2 regions of the Virgibacillus salidurans genome follow, and region 2 is predicted to be linked to the other one. Evidence: a T-box and tRNA genes for the amino acid it is inferred to sense, from the RefSeq annotation. Region 2 holds a T-box; the other holds one or more tRNA genes.
The links. The T-box of region 2 lies ahead of proS (proline--tRNA ligase). A T-box ahead of a tRNA ligase gene usually reads a tRNA of that ligase, here a tRNA-Pro.

Region 1 (7,472 bases), 500 kb from region 2:
TAACGGGCTTCGACTACTTGTAAGCGCACGGTTTCAGGTTCTCTTTCACTCCCCTTCCGGGGTGCTTTTCACCTTTCCCTCACGGTACTGGTTCACTATCGGTCACGAGGGAGTATTTAGCCTTGGGAGATGGTCCTCCCGGATTCCGACGGAATTTCTCGTGTTCCGCCGTACTCAGGATACACTCCGGAGAAAACGCTCTTTCAATTACAGGGCTCTTACCTTCTATGGCTGATCGTTCCAGATCGATTCATCTAAAGCATTTCTTTGTAACTCCTAATGGAGTGTCCTACAACCCCGAAAAGCAAGCTTTTCGGTTTGGGCTCCTTTCCGTTTCGCTCGCCGCTACTTGGGAAATCGCATTTGCTTTCTATTCCTCCGGGTACTGAGATGTTTCAGTTCCCCGGGTCTGCCTCATCTACCCTATGTATTCAGATAGATGTCCTGTTCCATTACGAACAGTGGGTTCCCCCATTCGGAAATTCCCGGATCAACGTTTACTTACAACTCCCCGAGACATATCGGTGTTAGTCCCGTCCTTCTTCGGCTCCTCGTACCTAGGCATTCACCGTGCGCCCTTCTTCACTTAACTAAATTACTAGTTAATGGTTCCAAAGAACTTACATTTTTTGATGTCGTTATTACTCTTATTTAGTTTTCAAGGTACAAAAAGAGAGATTTACTCTCTCAAAACTGAACCAAACAACCATGTATGTCCTCGACCGGAGGTCTAAGACCTCCAGCGTTCCTTCTAAATATCCTTAGAAAGGAGGTGATCCAGCCGCACCTTCCGATACGGCTACCTTGTTACGACTTCACCCCAATCATTGGCCCCACCTTCGGCGGCTGGCTCACGTAAACGTGTTACCTCACCGACTTCGGGTGTTGCTAACTCTCGTGGTGTGACGGGCGGTGTGTACAAGGCCCGGGAACGTATTCACCGCGGCATGCTGATCCGCGATTACTAGCGATTCCGGCTTCATACAGGCGAGTTGCAGCCTGCAATCCGAACTGAGAATGGTTTTATGGGATTTGCTGAGCGTTACCGCTTCGCTGCCCTTTGTTCCATCCATTGTAGCACGTGTGTAGCCCAGGTCATAAGGGGCATGATGATTTGACGTCATCCCCACCTTCCTCCGGTTTGTCACCGGCAGTCAGATTAGAGTGCCCAACTTAATGCTGGCAACTAATCTCAAGGGTTGCGCTCGTTACGGGACTTAACCCAACATCTCACGACACGAGCTGACGACAACCATGCACCACCTGTCACTCTGTCCCCGAAGGGAACTCGGTATCTCTACCGATTGCAGAGGATGTCAAGACCTGGTAAGGTTCTTCGCGTTGCTTCGAATTAAACCACATGCTCCACCGCTTGTGCGGGCCCCCGTCAATTCTTTTGAGTTTCAGCCTTGCGGCCGTACTCCCCAGGCGGAGTGCTTAATGCGTTAACTTCAGCACTAAGGGGCGGAAACCCCCTAACACCTAGCACTCATCGTTTACGGCGTGGACTACCAGGGTATCTAATCCTGTTCGCTCCCCACGCTTTCGCTCCTCAGCGTCAGTTACAGACCAGAGAGTCGCCTTCGCCACTGGTGTTCCTCCACATCTCTACGCATTTCACCGCTACACGTGGAATTCCACTCTCCTCTTCTGTACTCAAGTCCTCCAGTTTCCAATGACCGCTCACGGTTGAGCCGCAAGATTTCACATCAGACTTAAAAGACCGCCTGCGAGCGCTTTACGCCCAATAATTCCGGACAACGCTTGCCCCCTACGTATTACCGCGGCTGCTGGCACGTAGTTAGCCGGGGCTTTCTGGTTAGGTACCGTCAAGGTACTGCCTTATTCAAACAGTACTTGTTCTTCCCTAACAACAGAGTTTTACGATCCGAAAACCTTCATCACTCACGCGGCGTTGCACCGTCAGACTTTCGTCCATTGCGGATGATTCCCTACTGCTGCCTCCCGTAGGAGTCTGGGCCGTGTCTCAGTCCCAGTGTGGCCGATCACCCTCTCAGGTCGGCTACGCATCGTCGCCTTGGTGAGCTCTTATCTCACCAACTAGCTAATGCGCCGCGGGCCCATCTGTAAGTGACAGCTCAGAAAGCCGCCTTTCAACTTCTCATCAGGAGATGAAAAGTGTTATCCGGTATTAGCTCGCGTTTCCAAGAGTTATCCCAGTCTTACAGGCAGGTTGCCCACGTGTTACTCACCCGTCCGCCGCTCGTTCCACAGGCGCACACCCCGAAGGGTGATTGCCTGCTTCCCGCGCTCGACTTGCATGTATTAGGCACGCCGCCAGCGTTCGTCCTGAGCCAAGATCAAACTCTCCATAAAAGTTTGAATATAATTGACACCAATCAATCATATAATGTCTTAGCTTAAAAATTGATTTAGGGTTTGAAATCTTCCATTCAGATTATAATAATCTGACCTTCGATGTCTTACCACTAATATCTGTTTGACATACTGGTTGTTTTGTTCAGTTTTCAAAGAGCAAATTCATTTGTTGCGTTAAATTAGCAACTTTTTAATTATATCATACTCACCCCCTGAAAGTCAATAGCTTTTTTGGCTTTTCTTTTAAGAAGATGATATTTCGTTCGCCTTCAAAATGGCGACTTTCTTAATATAACACACTGACTCGTTTAAGTCAATAGATTATTTATTATATGGTGGAGCCTAGCGGGATCGAACCGCTGACCTCCTGCGTGCAAGGCAGGCGCTCTCCCAGCTGAGCTAAGGCCCCTTATTCAATGGTCGGGAAGACAGGATTCGAACCTGCGACCCCTTGGTCCCAAACCAAGTGCTCTACCAAGCTGAGCTACTTCCCGTATAATGGTGCGCCCGAGAGGAGTCGAACCCCTAACCTCTTGATCCGTAGTCAAGCGCTCTATCCAATTGAGCTACGGGCGCTTATGGTGCCGAGGGCCGGACTCGAACCGGCACGGTAGTAACCTACCGCAGGATTTTAAGTCCTGTGCGTCTGCCAATTCCGCCACCCCGGCAGGACTTGGAGCGGAAGACGGGATTCGAACCCGCGACCCCCACCTTGGCAAGGTGATGTTCTACCACTGAACTACTTCCGCTCGGTATTTAATTAATGGTGCGGGTGAAGGGACTTGAACCCCCACGTCCGAAGACACTAGATCCTAAATCTAGCGCGTCTGCCAATTCCGCCACACCCGCAAGTGATGAGCCATGGAGGATTCGAACCTCCGACCCTCTGATTAAAAGTCAGATGCTCTGCCAACTGAGCTAATGGCTCATGTTTGTTACTTATAAGATAATTCATGGTTAATAACTCGTACCTTAATACGCATTATTTGTGAAAAGTAAAAAATTTTTATTCGTTTTAAAAATGGTGCCGGCCAGAGGACTTGAACCCCCAACCTACTGATTACAAGTCAGTTGCTCTACCAGTTGAGCTAGGCCGGCAAATGGTGGAGGATGCAGGGCTCGAACCTGCGACCCCCTGCTTGTAAGGCAGGTGCTCTCCCAGCTGAGCTAATCCTCCAATGAGACAGGATGTAAAATGTATGCGCTATAAGAGATTCTTAAGTAATAATCTCTTTAGGTTGTGAATTACGCTGATAATCAATCAGAGATAGCGCGTCGCGATCCTAGTATGTTTTTTAACATATGTAAAGCCTGGCGGCGTCCTACTCTTGCAGGGGCAAAGCCCCAACTACCATCGGCGCTGGAGAGCTTAACTTCTGTGTTCGGCATGGGAACAGGTGTGACCTCTCCGCTATTACTACCAGACCTAACGGTGTTAGGTCGTTCTGTGTTGATCAATCAGAACTTCCTTCTTTAAAATGAAGACAAGATATATTATATGCATTTCTAATAGAAAATGCAAGGGTTTTTTTCATTTATACCCTAAAAACTAAATAAGAGTTTCATGAACGACCATCAAAAAAGAAATTAGTTAAGTCCTCGATCGATTAGTATTCGTCAGCTGCACGTGTCACCACGCTTCCACCTCGAACCTATCTACCTCATCGTCTCTGAGGGATCTTACTCACTCGAAGTGATGGGAAGTCTCATCTAGAGGGGGCTTCATGCTTAGATGCTTTCAGCACTTATCCTTGCCACACGTAGCTACCCAGCCATGCTCCTGGCGGAACAACTGGTACACCAGCGGTGTGTCCATCCCGGTCCTCTCGTACTAAGGACAGCTCCTCTCAAACTTCCAGCGCCCACGACGGATAGGGACCGAACTGTCTCACGACGTTCTGAACCCAGCTCGCGTACCGCTTTAATGGGCGAACAGCCCAACCCTTGGGACCGACTACAGCCCCAGGATGCGATGAGCCGACATCGAGGTGCCAAACCTCCCCGTCGATGTGAACTCTTGGGGGAGATAAGCCTGTTATCCCCGGGGTAGCTTTTATCCGTTGAGCGATGGCCCTTCCATGCGGTACCACCGGATCACTAAGCCCGACTTTCGTCCCTGCTCGACTTGTAGGTCTCGCAGTCAAGCTCCCTTCTGCCTTTACACGCTACGAATGATTTCCAACCATTCTGAGGGAACCTTTGGGCGCCTCCGTTACTCTTTGGGAGGCGACCGCCCCAGTCAAACTGCCTACCTGACACTGTCTCCGAACCGGATCACGGTTCTGGGTTAGAAGGTGCGTGCAGCCAGGGTGGTATCCCACGGGTGCCTCCTCGTAAGCTAGCGCTCACGATTCTAAGGCTCCCACCTATCCTGTACAAGCTGCACGAACATTCAATATCAGGCTACAGTAAAGCTCCACGGGGTCTTTCCGTCCTGTCGCGGGTAATGCGCATCTTCACGCATAGTATAATTTCACCGGGTCTCTCGTTGAGACAGTGCCCAAGTCGTTGCACCTTTCGTGCGGGTCGGAACTTACCCGACAAGGAATTTCGCTACCTTAGGACCGTTATAGTTACGGCCGCCGTTTACTGGGGCTTCGGTTCTACGCTTCGCTCGGAAGCTAACGTTTCCCCTTAACCTTCCAGCACCGGGCAGGTGTCAGCCCCTATACTTCGCCTTGCGGCTTCGCAGAGACCTGTGTTTTTGATAAACAGTCGCTTGGGCCTATTCACTGCGGCTCCTCCTGAAGAGGAGCACCCCTTCTCCCGAAGTTACGGGGTCATTTTGCCGAGTTCCTTAACGAGAGTTCTCCCGATCACCTTAGGATTCTCTCCTCGCCTACCTGTGTCGGTTTGCGGTACGGGCACCTATGACCTCACTAGAGGCTTTTCTTGGCAGTGTGAAATCAGGAACTTCGGTACTCTATTTCCCTCCCCATCACAGCTCGCAATTGTTGGACGGATTTGCCTATCCAACTCGCTCACTGCTTGGGCGCACCATTCCATCGGTGCGCTTTCCTTATCCTCCTGCGTCCCCCCGTCATTCAAACAGTCATGAGGTGGTACAGGAATATCTACCTGTTGGCCATCGCCTACGCCTTTCGGCCTCGGCTTAGGTCCCGACTAACCCTGAGAGGACGAGCCTTCCTCAGGAAACCTTAGGCTTTCGGTGAAAGAGATTCTCACTCTTTTTTCGCTACTCATACCGGCATTCTCACTTCCAAGCGCTCCACCAGTCCTCACGGTCTGACTTCACTGCACTTGGAACGCTCTCCTACCATTGTTCGAAGAACAATCCGCAGCTTCGGTGATACGTTTAGCCCCGGTACATTTTCGGCGCAGCGTCACTCGACCAGTGAGCTATTACGCACTCTTTAAATGATGGCTGCTTCTAAGCCAACATCCTGGTTGTCTGAGCAACGCCACATCCTTTTCCACTTAACGTATACTTAGGGACCTTAGCTGGCGGTCTGGGCTGTTTCCCTTTCGACTATGAACCTTATCACCCATAGTCTGACTCCCAGGGTTAAGTAGCTGGCATTCGGAGTTTGACTGAATTCGGTAACCCGGTGAGGGCCCCTCGTCCAATCAGTGCTCTACCTCCAGTACTCATTCCCCTGAGGCTAGCCCTAAAGCTATTTCGGAGAGAACCAGCTATCTCCGTGTTCGATTGGCATTTCACCCCTACCCACACCTCATCCCCGCATTTTTCAACATACGTGGGTTCGGGCCTCCAGTCAGTGTTACCTGACCTTCACCCTGGACATGGGTAGATCACACGGTTTCGGGTCTACGACCACATACTAATTCGCCCTATTCAGACTCGCTTTCGCTGCGGCTCCGTGTCTTCCACTTAACCTTGCATGGGATCGTAACTCGCCGGTCCATTCTACAAAAGGTACGCCGTTACCCATTAACGGGCTTCGACTACTTGTAAGCGCACGGTTTCAGGTTCTCTTTCACTCCCCTTCCGGGGTGCTTTTCACCTTTCCCTCACGGTACTGGTTCACTATCGGTCACGAGGGAGTATTTAGCCTTGGGAGATGGTCCTCCCGGATTCCGACGGAATTTCTCGTGTTCCGCCGTACTCAGGATACACTCCGGAGAAAACGCTCTTTCAATTACAGGGCTCTTACCTTCTATGGCTGATCGTTCCAGATCGATTCATCTAAAGCATTTCTTTGTAACTCCTAATGGAGTGTCCTACAACCCCGAAAAGCAAGCTTTTCGGTTTGGGCTCCTTTCCGTTTCGCTCGCCGCTACTTGGGAAATCGCATTTGCTTTCTATTCCTCCGGGTACTGAGATGTTTCAGTTCCCCGGGTCTGCCTCATCTACCCTATGTATTCAGATAGATGTCCTGTTCCATTACGAACAGTGGGTTCCCCCATTCGGAAATTCCCGGATCAACGTTTACTTACAACTCCCCGAGACATATCGGTGTTAGTCCCGTCCTTCTTCGGCTCCTCGTACCTAGGCATTCACCGTGCGCCCTTCTTCACTTAACTAAATTACTAGTTAATGGTTCCAAAGAACTTACATTTTTTGATGTCGTTATTACTCTTATTTAGTTTTCAAGGTACAAAAAGAGAGATTTACTCTCTCAAAACTGAACCAAACAACCATGTATGTCCTCGACCGGAGGTCTAAGACCTCCAGCGTTCCTTCTAAATATCCTTAGAAAGGAGGTGATCCAGCCGCACCTTCCGATACGGCTACCTTGTTACGACTTCACCCCAATCATTGGCCCCACCTTCGGCGGCTGGCTCACGTAAACGTGTTACCTCACCGACTTCGGGTGTTGCTAACTCTCGTGGTGTGACGGGCGGTGTGTACAAGGCCCGGGAACGTATTCACCGCGGCATGCTGATCCGCGATTACTAGCGATTCCGGCTTCATACAGGCGAGTTGCAGCCTGCAATCCGAACTGAGAATGGTTTTATGGGATTTGCTGAGCGTTACCGCTTCGCTGCCCTTTGTTCCATCCATTGTAGCACGTGTGTAGCCCAGGTCATAAGGGGCATGATGATTTGACGTCATCCCCACCTTCCTCCGGTTTGTCACCGGCAGTCAGATTAGAGTGCCCAACTTAATGCTGGCAACTAATCTCAAGGGTTGCGCTCGTTACGGGACT
Region 2 (7,472 bases):
TCTCTCCCGCAGCACACGCAGGTATCTGCTACTTTTTCCTGTTCAAATGGGATTAGGCGTGAGGTTGCTGTTGTCTCTTCTTTAATTTTCTCCTCACAAGCCACGTCTCCACACCACATTGCTTTAATAAATCCAGCGTTTTGATCAAGCGTTTGTTTGAATTCATCCATATCCTTGGCAACACTCGTTTTCTCGTTACGATGCGCTAATGCTTTATCAAATAAGTTTTTCTGAATTTCTTCTAATAAAGCAGGCAAACGTGCTTCCAAATCGGTAAGTGCTACAAATTCTTTTTCACCGGTATCACGGCGAACGAGTACGACCTGATCTTTTTCAATGTCTTTTGGACCCATTTCAATCCGTACCGGCATTCCTTTCATTTCGTACTCATTAAATTTCCAGCCTGGCATTTTGTCACTTGCATCGATACCAACGCGAACAAGGTCCTTCAATTGATCACGCAGGTCATACGCTTTATCGAGTACACCTTCTTTATGCTGGGCAACTGGGACAATCATGGCTTGCGTCGGTGCAATCCGTGGAGGCACGACTAATCCTCTGTTATCTCCATGCACCATAATTAATGCACCCATGATACGTGTGGAAAGTCCCCATGACGTTTGATGTACAAATTGACTTTCACCGTTTTCATCTAAATACGTAATATCAAATGCTTCTGCAAATCCTGAACCAAAATGATGTGAGGTCGCCGATTGCAATGCTTTACCATCATGCATCAATGCTTCAATGGTCAGGGTATAGTTTGCACCAGCAAATTTTTCTTTATCCGTTTTGCGGCCTTTATACACAGGGATTGCCAGATAATTTTCTACCACATCAGCATAGACCCTAAGCATTTTATCTGTTTCTTCAGATGCATCCTCATCGGTTGCATGTGCTGTATGTCCTTCCTGCCAATGGAATTCAGATGAACGCAGGAACGGACGTGTTGTTTTTTCCCAGCGCACAACATTTGACCACTGGTTATAAAGCATCGGCAAATCACGATACGAATGAATATTATTCGAATAGTAATCACTAAACAACGCTTCTGAAGTTGGGCGTACAGCTATTCTTTCAGCTAATTTCTCCTCTCCACCATGTGTCACCCAGGCTACTTCCGGCGCGAATCCTTCCACATGATCTTTTTCCTTTTGCAGCAGGCTTTCAGGAACAAATAATGGGAATGATACATTCGAGTGCCCTGTTGCCTTAATTTGACGGTCCAGTTCATCGCGGATATTTTCCCATATTGCAAAACCATCCGGCTTAATGATCATCGTTCCACGTACCGGGCCGTAATCAACCAAATCCGCCTGCTTCACAACGTCTGTATACCACTTGGCAAAATCATCTTCCATTGCTGTTATGTTTTGAACAAACTGCTTATTTTTCTTACCCAAGCTGAACACCTCTATCTTAAAATTTTATTTTTTAGAAAAACTTACATTCACTTGGTCTTTAGCGAATGATTAGTTTTTCTTATAAGGTCATCCTTAGATCTATACTTGCTGACGTTAGAACAGAAAAAATCCTCCATCCGAAAAGGGACCGAGGTCTGGTGGTGCCACCCTTGTTTACAAGGACCGCTCCTTGTACACTTGAATCGATAACGGTGAAGAACCGCGCTCATCTTACAGCAAAAATGCCTTTCCGATGGCGAACTCAGGAGGCAGGTTCTAAATGATGCCTTTGGAAATTTCCACCAATTCATTTCCTCTCTTTGAAAGACGATCAACTTATACTAATCCCCATCAACGTTTCGTATATAGTATCTAATATATAGTGGTATGAGTGGAAAGTCAAGGTTTACTAGGGAATGAGTTGGTATAGAAACCTTTAGAATTATCACAAAAATCAAACGAATATTCTTGTGAATTCTTACTCGAGCCAGTATAATCAGTATTAGGGTATGATATATACCCCTAACCTCCTTATGAAAGGGGGTGATAAGTGATGGAACAGGTAATAATCTTGCTTACGCTTTTGCTTAATTTTGCATTAGCAGTAATAAATCTGCTACATGTATTATTGAGCAAACGTAAGAAGAAAAAAACCCTCACTCGGATAAGTGAGAGTTCCAACATTATTACTGAGAAGAGGAGAAATCCTCTTCTCTACCCATCATCTTATGTATATCATACCCTATTTATTCAAAAATTACAACGGAAGAGGTGTTTCTATGCTAAACTTTACATTAATCATTTCATTAGCAACAACTGCGGTTTTGTTAGCAACCACTATCCTACTATTCAAAGACAAGAAAAGTGAAACAAATTGATGTTAAAGTCCATATAAAACCTGTTTTCAATTTGATGATGAGACAGGTTTTATTTAAACCATAACTTGGCAAGACACCGCCCGAACTATTAGCCTTTACGGTTCTTGAAAATCATACACAAAGCATACACAGCAAGCCAAAGTTCTGCTGGATGCTCATGATCAAAAACTTTTAATTTATGCTTTTCACCACGAAGATTTGTCTTTTGTGATTTTCTCATATCAAAGAACGACCTTTCTCCTCGAAGGAGTTCTTCCTGGTCATCCACAAATATGCTTGCTGTCAGATCTCCATAATGATTTTTCACATTATAATGATGCTGGTCGGTTTCAACATAGAAAGGCAGAAATTGAGATATACCTTCTTTGGTAGTTAAACGGTGATTGGAAATAATAAGTAATAATGGCCTAAATAACTGTCCCACAAGGCCTCCTCCTTGTAAAAGATTAGAAAAATTATTTACGAGTCTAATAGAGGGACGGAGGACGACAGGAACACCGTCCCCTTTCAACTGGTGCTGGGACAAGGAACCTGTCCCTATAAAACTCTCGCACCCAATGTGTCCGTAAAATGTCCCAATGCCCAATCATGGCCTGCCTGATTGAAGCTTGCTACCGCATCTTTATGTACCACAATTTTAAAACCTTTGTTGTATGCATCCACGGCTGTATGCAGTACACATATATCTGTAACCACGCCTATGATATGAACCTCATCAATTCCTCGCTCACGTAATTTTATCTCCAAGTCAGTGCCGGCAAATGCGCTATACCGTGTTTTGTCAAAATAATAGACATTCGCTTTATCCTTGTTTTCCTCGTACACATTTGCCAGCTCTCCATACAAATCGCGACCTGGCGTACCGATAATATTATGCGGTGGAAATAAATCAGATTCCGGATGTAGTTCGTCTCCTTCTTCATGGGCATCAATAGCAAACACAACATAATCGCCCCCTTCAATAAACTCCCTAGTCAAATCCACTACCCTGGATTCAATCGCCTGCCCAGGTCCCCCACTTGTCAGCTTTCCATCCTCTGCTACAAAATCATTTGTGTAATCCACATTCAGTAATGCACGCTTCCCCATTTGTTATCCTCCTTGTTCTATTCTTTTGCTGGAGACAGGGACACTGTCTCCGCTCGTCTGGTGCTGGGACGGTGAACCTGTCCCTTTTCCCCTCGTTGCTTCGGCTCTCGATCGGTTTGCTTCGGCTCTCGATCGGTTTGCTTCGGCTCTCGATCGGTTTGCTTCGGCTCTCGATCGGTTTGCTTCGGCTCTCGATCGGTTTGCTTCGGCTCTCGATCGGTTTGCTTCGGCTCTCGATCGGTTTGCTTCGGCTCTCGATCGGTTTGCTTCGGCTCTCGATCGGTTTGCTTCGGCTCTCGATCGGTTTGCTTCGGCTCTCGATCGGTTTGCTTCGGCTCTCGATCGGTTTGCTTCGGCTCTCGATCGGTTTGCTTCGGCTCTCGATCGGTTTGCTTCGGCTCTCGATCGGTTTGCTTCGGCTCTCGATCGGTTTGCTTCGGCTCTCGATCGGTTTGCTTCGGCTCTCGATCGGTTTGCTTCGGCTCTCGATCGGTTTGCTTCGGCTCTCGATCGGTTTGCTTCGGCTCTCGATCGGTTTGCTTCGGCTCTCGATCGGTTTGCTTCGGCTCTCGATCGGTTTGCTTCGGCTCTCGATCGGTTTGCTTCGGCTCTCGATCGGTTTGCTTCGGCTCTCGATCGGTTTGCTTCGGCTCTCGATCGGTTTGCACCTTCGTGATACAAAATGGAACAGGAACACTGCCCCCGCTCATCTGGTGCTAGATCATCCTTATTCTTTGCTAACCTTAATCTTATGTGCTTCATCAAACCTACGCATCGCTGCATGATACGTCGGGCCTACAACATCTGTATACGAAAATCCATGCTCAATCGCGGTTGTAACAAAACTCTTTGCCAGTCGAACTGCTTCTGCGATAGGTTCGCCCTTGGCTAAATTTCCTGCAATTGCTGCCGAATACGTACACCCTGCCCCACTCGTGTTAACTGTATCAATACGTGGCGCTTCGAACGTCGAGATCGTCTCCCCATCGTACAATACATCAATTGCCGGGCCTTCTAATCTGCCCCCTTTTACCAATACATTATCTGCACCTAAGGCATATAGATCTATCGCTGCACGCTTCAGATCATCGACACTAGCCAAATCTCTTCCACCCAATAATAAGGAAGCTTCCGGTACATTTGGCGTAATAATCGTGGCCCTCGGGATCAGGCTATTTATTAATGCATCAATCGCATCATCCCTCAAAAGTTTGGAATCCAGTTTCCCAATCATGACAGGGTCGACAGTAATATTTTTAATCGAAGAATCCTTGATTAATGCAGCAACGGTTTCTATTACTTCTTTTGAAAATAACATCCCTGTTTTAAGCCCGTCCGCACCTACCTGTTTCATTGCTGTAGCAAATTGCGCTTCAATGGCTTCCAGCGTCTGCGGATGCACATTTTTATCCGTCTCTGGATGTCTACCAACGATGGCTGTTACGACACTCATCCCATAAACATCAAGTTCCTGAAACGTCTTCAAATCTGCTTGAATCCCAGCGCTTCCACCAGCTGCTGAACCTGCAATGGTGATTACTCGTGATGGGAAATTCATATCCTAAAATCCTTCCTTTTTCCAAATTATCTATTAAAATAATACTACGACAAAAAACCAAATAATCATAATAAATTGCACAACGACTTTTGCCACTGCGCCGCCTAAAAATCCGATAAGCGAACCAATTGATGCACGAAGCGCCTCTTGTCCAGTCCGCTTCTGCGTCATTTCAATAAGGAAAACAACGATAAATGGCACATAGATAATCCCAAATGGAGGTGTAATAAAGGAACCAACGATAACCGCTACTGCCGCGCCTCTTTCTCCCCATTTGCTTCCACCGAATTTTTTCACAAAATAACTATTAGCAATGATATCCGCAACAAAGAGAATAACCGTAAACACACCCATTATAATCCAAAAGAAAGTGGTGAGCTCATTTGCATTTAAGACAAAATGATACAACAAAAATCCAACCCATAGCACAAGTACGGAAGGAATAATAGGAAAAAGTACACCAACAAAACTTAAAATAAATAATACAACAATCGCGATCCATATAAGAATATCCAGCATGTTATCCTCCATTCATTCACATATTTACGATAGCTTCAAAATCGACAACCCGATCACTAATTTTTTGAAGTAATTGATGATCATGGCTTATTGCTAGTATACCGATATTACGCTGTTTTGCTAATTTTAACACGGATTGCCAAATAATTGCTTGTGTAATCGCATCAAGCATTGTCGTCATTTCATCAGCAATCAGGTATTTCGTGTTTTCATGAAGGGCCCGTGCAACACAAAAGCGTTGCAATTCTCCGCCTGATAATTCGCTTGGGTAGCGCGAGAGCCATTCTTGCTTAATTCCAAGCGCTTCCAGTAATTCATGATCCATGATTTGCGCTTCTGAAAGCATCTTCCTCATTCTCCATTTTGGATTGATTGCTTTTTCCGGATGCTGCCATACTAATTGCACGGGATGCATGCCTGCGCGAAAATCATTCTCCCCATTCACGTTAATCCTACCCGCAATTGGCTTCAAATATCCTGCAATAAGACGGGCCATCGTTGTTTTCCCGGAGCCGCTATAGCCGAATAATCCGACGACTTCACCAGCGTTTATGCTAAGATTGAGCTTTTCAAACAGGTTCAATTCATTCGGATAGTGATACGTCATGCCCTGCACTTCAAGCATTCCACCGGTCTCTTGTGCTTCCGCTTTCGACGGTAATGTCACAAAATCATTCTGCGGCAATGCGTTCCATAATGCTCGCGTATACGGATGAGCTAATTTCTCACCCTTTCCGGTAAAATCACTCGCATTTGCAGTTTCAACCGTTTCTCCGTCATTCATAACTACAACCCTATCAGCGATTTGTAATGCAGTATCAATATCATGTGTGATAAACATGACCCCTTTACCCTCCGAAGCCAAACTTTTCAGATGCAAAACCGTTTCATACAAGACTTGCGTGTCCAGTCCAGGCGTCGGCTCATCGGCAATAATTAAATTTGCACTACTGACCATGGCTGTTGCAGCTAAAACTCTTCTCGCCATCCCCCCGGATAATTCAAAGGGATACCGATTTTCAGCTTCTTCAGGCAATCCTATTTTTTGAAAAACAGCACGCTGCTTCATTTTTTTATCACCACGATGAATAGACGCCTGCACCTGCTTCCCCGTTTTTATCAGTGGATCCAAGGCATTGACCGATTGCGGGATAAGCGAAATCTCTTTTCCACGTAGCTCGCCGCTTTTTTCACTCGTAAGCTGCTCCCCTTTATAATTCAACACACCAGAAAGCGCGGCATTTTCAGGAAGGACCCCAAGCACAGCATTTGCAAGCAGACTTTTCCCTGATCCGCTTGCTCCAATAACCGCAACAATCTCGCCTTCATGAATCGTCATATCCAACCTGCGAATCACTTGCATCGTCGTTTCACGCAACCCTTTTTTATATTGGCGAAAGAATAGCGAAAGATTCTTCACTTCAAGCAGTGGTTTTTTTTGTATCGTCATCCTATCCTATCCTATCCCTTCTGTCCATGAAACGGATCAATAAATCTGCTCACATTTTTCCCAAGTACATCAAAAATAGCAACCATCAGTAAAAGCGATAGACCTGGGAAGAATGCCAGCCACCACATTCCTGTTGATAAATATTGCATCGATTCGGATAAAATAATGCCAATCGCCGGTTGCTCTGTTGATAACCCGAATCCGAGAAACGTAATCGCCGCTTCATGCAAGATCGCATGTGGAAAAAGTAAAATAAAGCCGATTACAAGCTGTGGGATCAAATGTGGGACCAAATGATTCCTGGCAATCCACAGCCTTGATTTGCCAAGTCTACGCGTGACACCAACATATTCAGCTGTTTTTACTTGAAGCATCTCGGAACGAAGCACACGCGCGAGGCTTGGCCAATGGGTTAACGCCAAACCAATAACGACTCCAGTAAATCCACCACCCATTGCAAAAGAAATTAAAAGCAGTAGCACGATATGCGGTACGCTGAGAAAAAGGTCGATGAGCCATGTAACGATGTAATCTATTACCCTATTCCAGGACGCTAGCAAGCTAAGAATAAGTGC

Region 1: it encodes a tRNA-Pro, which carries the amino acid that the T-box ahead of proS (proline--tRNA ligase) is inferred to sense. The anticodon was not compared.

Annotation. Positions count from the first base shown of each region.
Region 1 covers NZ_CP074373.1:110,323-117,794, reverse strand. Annotated here, with positions in the region: rRNA gene KFZ58_RS00650 (23S ribosomal RNA) at 1-592, opposite strand, end outside; rRNA gene KFZ58_RS00645 (16S ribosomal RNA) at 766-2,337, opposite strand; tRNA gene KFZ58_RS00640 (tRNA-Ala) at 2,674-2,749, opposite strand; tRNA gene KFZ58_RS00635 (tRNA-Pro) at 2,758-2,834, opposite strand; tRNA gene KFZ58_RS00630 (tRNA-Arg) at 2,840-2,916, opposite strand; tRNA gene KFZ58_RS00625 (tRNA-Leu) at 2,920-3,008, opposite strand; tRNA gene KFZ58_RS00620 (tRNA-Gly) at 3,015-3,089, opposite strand; tRNA gene KFZ58_RS00615 (tRNA-Leu) at 3,105-3,189, opposite strand; tRNA gene KFZ58_RS00610 (tRNA-Lys) at 3,196-3,268, opposite strand; tRNA gene KFZ58_RS00605 (tRNA-Thr) at 3,363-3,438, opposite strand; tRNA gene KFZ58_RS00600 (tRNA-Val) at 3,442-3,517, opposite strand; rRNA gene rrf (5S ribosomal RNA) at 3,650-3,765, opposite strand; rRNA gene KFZ58_RS00590 (23S ribosomal RNA) at 3,928-6,846, opposite strand; rRNA gene KFZ58_RS00585 (16S ribosomal RNA) at 7,020-7,472, opposite strand, start outside.
Region 2 covers NZ_CP074373.1:613,038-620,509, reverse strand. Annotated here, with positions in the region: gene proS (proline--tRNA ligase) at 1-1,403, opposite strand, end outside; T-box leader at 1,544-1,767, opposite strand; gene KFZ58_RS03330 (hypothetical protein) at 2,370-2,705, opposite strand; gene KFZ58_RS03325 (cysteine hydrolase family protein) at 2,819-3,370, opposite strand; gene KFZ58_RS03320 (hypothetical protein) at 3,396-4,046, shown strand; gene thiD (bifunctional hydroxymethylpyrimidine kinase/phosphomethylpyrimidine kinase) at 4,098-4,928, opposite strand; gene KFZ58_RS03310 (DUF456 domain-containing protein) at 4,962-5,447, opposite strand; gene KFZ58_RS03305 (ABC transporter ATP-binding protein) at 5,464-6,897, opposite strand; gene KFZ58_RS03300 (ABC transporter permease) at 6,909-7,472, opposite strand, start outside.